2 regions of the Streptomyces sp. CG4 genome follow, and region 2 is predicted to be linked to the other one. Evidence: riboswitches for the same ligand, from Rfam matches in the RefSeq annotation. Region 2 holds a riboswitch; the other holds the start of a gene.
What was found. Region 2 has a riboswitch for cobalamin ahead of AB5L52_RS33380 (cobalamin biosynthesis protein). Riboswitches for the same ligand answer to the same signal wherever they lie in the genome.
Positions count from the first base shown of each region.

Region 1 (3,199 bases), 1.8 Mb from region 2:
CGTTCCTGAACACCCTGTGCACCGAGATCGAGCGGATCTATCCGCCCGGGGCACGCGTGATCATCTGCTCCGACGGCCACGTCTTCGGCGACCTCATCCACGTCCCCGACCACCACATCGACGCGTACGCCGACGACCTTCGAATACAGATAGCCCAACTGGGCCTGGACAGACTGTCCGTCTTCGACCTCCGCAACATCCTCGGCGACCTCCCGCACGACATGAAACGCGCCCGAGTCCACGACCGGTACGCCCCTGCCCTGGACGCTCTGCGTGCCGAGGCCCGTACCGACGACCAGACCCTCGCCCTCTACCGGGGCATCACGCGCTTCCTCGTCGAGGACACCGCCGACTGGACCGGCACCCGCTCCGCCCTCCAGCGCAGCTGCCGGCAACGCGCCTACGGAGTCATCCAGCGCAGCCGCGCCTGGGGCGACCTGATCGCCGAACACCACGCCCACGCCGTACGCCTCTCGATCCACCCGCAACCCGTCGGCGGCCCGAAATTCGGCATCCGCCTCCTCGATGCCCCCGACGCCTGGACCACCCCCTGGCACTCCGCCGCACTCCACCGCGCCGACGGCACCTGGACGCTCATGCCCCGAGCGGCGGCGGCTCGGCTGGGCCATCTGATCCAACAGGACGGCAGGCCCAGCCACTTCGTGCACAACTGATCAGGCCGGGGTCACGGCGACAGCCACTGTGCCGTCAGCCGGTGTCCGCGGCGCGGGTGCTCCAGCGCTCCTCGACCTTGGCCAGACGCCAGTAGGCGACGGCCACGGCCCAGACGACCACGAACAGGCCGGCGATCACGTAGCCGACGTTGTCCAGGTCCAGGCCCGCGATCCAGCCGGATACGTCATCGCTCAGGCCCAGCTTGTCGTGCAGCACGCCGACCAGCTCGATCGTGCCGACGAAGAAGGCCACCGCGATGGACAGGCCGGTGATCGTGAGGTTGTAGAACACCTTGCGCACCGGGTTGGAGAACGCCCATTGGTAGGCGAAGTTCATGAAGGTGCCGTCGAGGGTGTCGAACAGGCTCATACCCGCCGCGAAGAGGAGGGGCAGGCACAGAACCGCGTACCAGGGCAGGCCGGCGGCGGCGCCGTTGCCGGCCAGGGCGAGGAGCAGAACCTCGGTCGAGGTGTCGAAGCCGATGCCGAAGAGGAAGCCGAGCGGGAACATCTGCCCCGGTCGGCGGATCGACTTGGTGAACCGGCCCAGGAGGCGGTTCATGAAGCCGCGCGAGTCCAGGTGCGCTTCCAGCTCCGCCTCGTCGTAACGTCCGGCGCGCATGGCCTTGAAGACGCGCATGATGCCGAACAGCGCGACGAGGTTGAGGGCGGCGATGAGGTACAGGAAGCTGCCGGAGACCGTGGTGCCGACGGTGCCGAGGACTTGATGGGTTCGGGAGCTGTCGTTCATCAGGGTGCCGGCGAGCTTGGCGCCCCCGGCGACCAGCGCGGCCATGACGACCACCACGCTGGAGTGCCCGAGCGCGAACCAGAAGCCCACCGACACGGGCCGCTTGCCGTCGGCCATGAGCTTGCGGGTGGTGTTGTCGATCGCGGCGATGTGGTCCGCGTCGAAGGCATGCCGCATGCCGAGGGTGTAGGCGGTGATGCCCAGCCCCACGCCGAACGCCTTGGTGCCGACCTCGTAGTGGTGCGGGACCACGAGCAGGAAGAGGATCCCGAAGGCGACCACGTGCAGAGCGACGATCACGGCCAGCAGGCCGACGGTTCGGACGGTGTCCTCGCGGCGCCAGCGGAAGGAAGGGGCGGCATCGGTTTCGGGCACGCCTTCGGACAGGGTCATACGGTCACGCTCCAGCACCTCGTGGATCAGCTTCGTGCTGCCGTGGCCGGTCTCCTGGCTGACGGGTCACCGCGCCCGCCCCTGCCTTCCCGGCCGCGAGGCCAGTGGCAATGCATGGGGCGGGAACTCCCCGATCACAGTGGCGAGGGCCGCTCCGGACTGAGCCCCTGGGGGCTGTCACCGGTCTTCCCGAACACCACGGCCTGCTCAGCCTAGAAGGCGGCCAGTGTCAGCTGCAAGGCTGCATATCTGAGCAGGTATAGAGGGGTATGGAGGGTGAAACGTGGGCTGCGATGATGCCCCCATGCATCTCGTCCCCGCGGAACGTGCCGGGCAGCGCACCATCGACGGCCATCGAGTCTGCGACGCCATCGCCGCCGTCGGCGAGCCCGAGCACGTACGCGCCTGGGCCGACCGCTTCTCCCTGCTCTCCGATCCCCGACGCCTGTCCCTGCTGCTCGCCCTTCACGAGGCCGGCCCCATCGCCGTGTCCGACCTCGCCGTCGCCACCGGGATGCGGGACACCGCCGTCTCCCAGGCCCTGCGCCTCCTGCGCACGGCAGGCATCGTCGAGGGCGAGAAGGACGGCCGGATCGTGCGCTACCGACTCGTCGACGGACCGGTTTCCGCGCTGCTGCGACACTGCGCATCCGAGCCTGGAGGGCACGTTCCCGCAATCCCCTGACCGGGCACTGGATCGAGGTGGTGCTGCGCGAGGGGCTCTCAGCCGAAGGCGAGTCCACGGAAAGCGTTGCGGACGTCGGTCAGGAGGCCGCGGTCGCGGGTGCAGTAGAACTTGTTGGTCAGGAGAGTGGTGCTTGAACTGCCTCTTCCTCACGCAGAAAGCTCTCAGGGCCTACTCGTATGCCCAGGCTCGTCCGGTCTGCCGGTAGCCCTCCACGGGGATCGGGTCGACGCCGGTTCGCATGCGGGCGGTGTACAGCAGGCCGTCGAGGTGGTCGATTTCGTGGTGGATGAGGCGGGCGAGGCCGCGTTCGTACACGGTGGTCGTGGTATCACCGCTCAGGGTGGTGGCGTTCACCGTGATCTTCAGCGGTCGGGGGACGAGGCCGCGGACGCGAAGAAGCTGAGGCAGCCCTCGTACTGCTCGTCCGTCTCCTCGGAACGGTTGGTGATCCGGGGGTTGAGCAGGATGACGGCCGGGGCGTCGTCGGCCGGCATGACGACTGCGGCGGCGCGCGCGATGCCGATCTGCGGGGCGGCGATGCCCATGCCCTTGGCGAAGGGGTGGACCTGACCGATGCGCTCGATGGCGGCGAAGAGTTCGTCCACGATGCGTTCGGCCTCGTCGCGCTCGGCGGGCAGGTCGAAGGCGCGGGCCGGTTCGGCGAGGATGCCGGCCCCGTGCTGGACGACGCCG
Region 1 is NZ_CP163525.1:5,557,153-5,560,351, forward strand. It holds gene AB5L52_RS25375 (L-tyrosine/L-tryptophan isonitrile synthase family protein) at 1-674, shown strand, start outside; gene AB5L52_RS25380 (HoxN/HupN/NixA family nickel/cobalt transporter) at 709-1,818, opposite strand; cobalamin riboswitch at 1,845-2,034, opposite strand; gene AB5L52_RS25385 (ArsR/SmtB family transcription factor) at 2,123-2,503, shown strand; gene AB5L52_RS25390 (peptide deformylase) at 2,675-2,860, opposite strand; gene AB5L52_RS25395 (peptide deformylase) at 2,869-3,199, opposite strand, start outside.
Region 1: linked by a shared signal. The riboswitch ahead of AB5L52_RS25380 (HoxN/HupN/NixA family nickel/cobalt transporter) and the one ahead of AB5L52_RS33380 (cobalamin biosynthesis protein) in region 2 are both predicted to bind cobalamin.

Region 2 (3,199 bases):
CACCGGGTTCATCAGCGCGGTCGGCTCGGTCCGGCACGCCTGGGCCTGCATGGCCTGCGCCCGCCCGATCTCCGCGCCCTCGCGGGTCACGAAGGAGTTGAGCGACATGTTCTGCGCCTTGAACGGCGCGACCTTCACGCCCTGACGCACCAGCCACCGGCAGATCCCGGCCGTCACGACGCTCTTGCCGGCGTCGGAGGTGGTCCCGGCGACGAGGAGTCCCCCGTTCACTTTCCACGTCCCTTCGGGCTCTTGAGGCTCTTGACGCTTGTGACGAGGAGGCGCGCGGCGACCGTGGTGCCGAGCGCGAGCAGGCCGACGCGGCGGGAGAGCCGTACCGCCCGGTCGACGTCGGTCACCCGGACCGCCCGGCCCCTGCCGCCGTTGAGGACGGGCCGGCGCTCGACCCGGCCGCCGTAGGAGAGCGTGCCGCCCAGGCGGACGCCGAGCGCGCCCGCGAACGACGCTTCGACGGGGCCCGCGTTGGGGCTCGGGTGCCGGTGGGCGTCGGCCTGCCAGGCGCGCAGCGCACCCCGCGGGTCGGGTCCGGCCGCGGCGGCGAGTACGGCGGTCAGCCGGGCGCCCGGCCAGCCGGCCACGTCGTCGAGGCGGGCCGAGGCCCAGCCGTAGCGGCGGTAGCGCGGGGACTTGTGACCGACCATCGCGTCCAGCGTGTTGACGGCCCGGAAGCCGAGCAGCCCGGGCACCCCGGCCACGGCTCCCCACACCAGCGCGCCCACGACGGCGTCGGAGGTGTTCTCGGCGACCGACTCGACCACGGCCCGGGCGATCCCGTCGGCGTCCAGCGCCTGCGGGTCCCGGCCGCACAGATGCGGCAGCCGCGCCCGCGCCGTCTCGACGTCCCCGCGCTCCAGGGCGCTGCCGATGGCGCGGGCCTCGCGGGCGAGCGAAGTGCCGCCGACCACCGCCCAGGTGGCGGCGGCGGTCAGCGCGACGGAGGCGGCGGGGGAGGGGCGTACGGCGCGTGCGGCCACCGTGCCGAGTGCGACGGCGCCACCGGCGCACACCACGGTGTGCAGGGCGCCCCAGCCGCGGTGGTCGTGCCACAACGCGCCGTCCACGGCAGCGGCCGCACGCCCGAACGCGGCGACCGGATGCCCGCGGCGCGGATCGCCGAGGAGCAGATCACCGAGAAGGCCGGCGGCGGCGCCGTACGCGTAACTGCGATCGGCACCCATCGGCTCAGCCGGCCGTAGGTACAGGAGCGGGCCTGGCAGGGGTCCTTCGGCAGCCGGGCATGGCGATCGGTGTCCTCACTCAGGGTGTCCGCGCCCTGGTTCGACGAGATTCGGCGGTGAGAGTTCCTGGCTCCCGGGGGGTTCTTCCCCGGTGACAGTGGCGGGACCGCGCCGGATTCGCACCGGCTTCCTCTCCTGCCGCCGTACATGGCGTGGGCAGTCCACCACGCGCCCGGAACGGCCGTCAACTTGCCGTTGACCTGCACGGGGAGAGTGTGCCGATCCCCACATCGCGGGGCGCCCGTGGCCGGTGCGCACGGCGAAGGCTCCCCTCCGCGGCGGGCGGAGAGGAGCCTTCGTGAGGGTCGGTTCGCGGTGCCTGTGACGGTACCGCCCGGTTCCTGGCGGGCTGTCAGGCCTTGGCGACGATCAGGTAGATGCCGTACGCCACCGCCGCCGCGCAGGCGGCGAAGCAGACGTAGGCACCGGTCACGGCGAGCGTGGCGGAGCCGCCCTGCGCGGCGGCCTTCTCGCGTCGGGCCAGACCGCCCACACCGAGGGTGAACAGGGTCACCAGGGCCACGGTGAACACGAGGCTGACGCCGAAGACGGAGCCGATGGCTGCCCAGTCGATCTTCATGATGCTTCCTTCGGTAACCGGGTGGCCGGGGTCAGACGGTGGCGGCCGGCGGGGCGGTCCGGGTCGTGGGCTCGGCGGGGGCCGGGGCGGCGATCGTCGCCGTCAGGTCCTCGGCGACCGTGCCGGCCGGGGGCGGGGTCACGGCGGCGATGGCGGTGGTCACCACGCCGGGCGGCTCCTCGGTCTCGGCGACGACGTTGGTGTGGTCGATGACCTCGCGGCGGGAGATCTTCCAGATCGCGGCACTGGCGGCGACGAGGAAGACCGCGACGGCGGCGGTGCCCCAGTCGCCCAGGTCCGTGACGGACTCGGCGCCCGCGCCGACCACCGCGGCGGCCGGCAGCGTGAGCACCCAGGCGACGGCCATCCGGGTCGCGGTGGACCAGCGGACCACGCCGCCCTTGCGGCCGAGGCCCGCGCCCATCACCGAACCGGAGACGACATGTGTGGTGGAGAGGGAGAAGCCCAGGTGCGAGGAGGCCAGGATGGCGGTCGCGGCGCTGGTCTGGGCGGCGAAGCCCTGGCGCGGCTCCAGGTCGGTCAGGCCCGTGCCCATGGTGCGGATGATGCGCCAGCCGCCGATGTAGGTGCCGAGCGCGATGGCCAGGCCGGCGGAGAGGATGACCCAGACCGGCGGGTTGGAGCCGGGGGCGATGGCACCGCCCGTGATCAGCGCGAGGGTGATGATGCCCATCGTCTTCTGGGCGTCGTTGGTGCCGTGCGCGAGGGAGACCAGGCCGGCGGAGGCGATCTGCCCGGCGCGGTACCCCTTGCGGGTGGCCTCGCCCTCGGCCTTGCCGCCGATGCCGTAGGAGAACCGGGTGGCCAGCATCGACGCGAGGCCGGCCACGACCGGAGCGGCGACCGCCGGGAGGAGCACCTTGGTGACCAGGACGTCACCGTGGACGGCGCCGAAGCCGGCGGAGGCGACGGTGGCGCCGATCAGGCCGCCCATCAGAGCGTGCGAGGAACTGGACGGCAGGCCCACCAGCCAGGTCACCAGGTTCCAGAGGATCGCGCCGACCAGGGCGGCGAAGATGACCTCGGGACGGATGCCGGTCTCGTTGACGAGACCCTTGGAGATCGTCTTCGCGACCTCCACGGAGAGGAAGGCGCCCACCAGATTGAGGGCGGCGGACATGGCCACTGCGATCTTGGGCTTCAGAGCGCCTGTCGAGATGGTGGTGGCCATCGCGTTGGCGGTGTCGTGGAAACCGTTCGTGAAATCAAACGCGAGTGCGGTGACGACCACAATCGCGAGGATCAGCGAGAAGCTTTCCATTTACCCAGGCAATCTTTCGAGGTCATTGGCTGGACGAACGTAGGCAACCTGGATGAACGGAAGGTGAACTGAGGCGGG
Region 2 is NZ_CP163525.1:7,309,294-7,312,492, forward strand. It holds gene AB5L52_RS33375 (cobyric acid synthase) at 1-231, opposite strand, end outside; gene AB5L52_RS33380 (cobalamin biosynthesis protein) at 228-1,199, opposite strand; cobalamin riboswitch at 1,297-1,440, opposite strand; gene AB5L52_RS33385 (hypothetical protein) at 1,612-1,839, opposite strand; gene AB5L52_RS33390 (anion permease) at 1,871-3,121, opposite strand.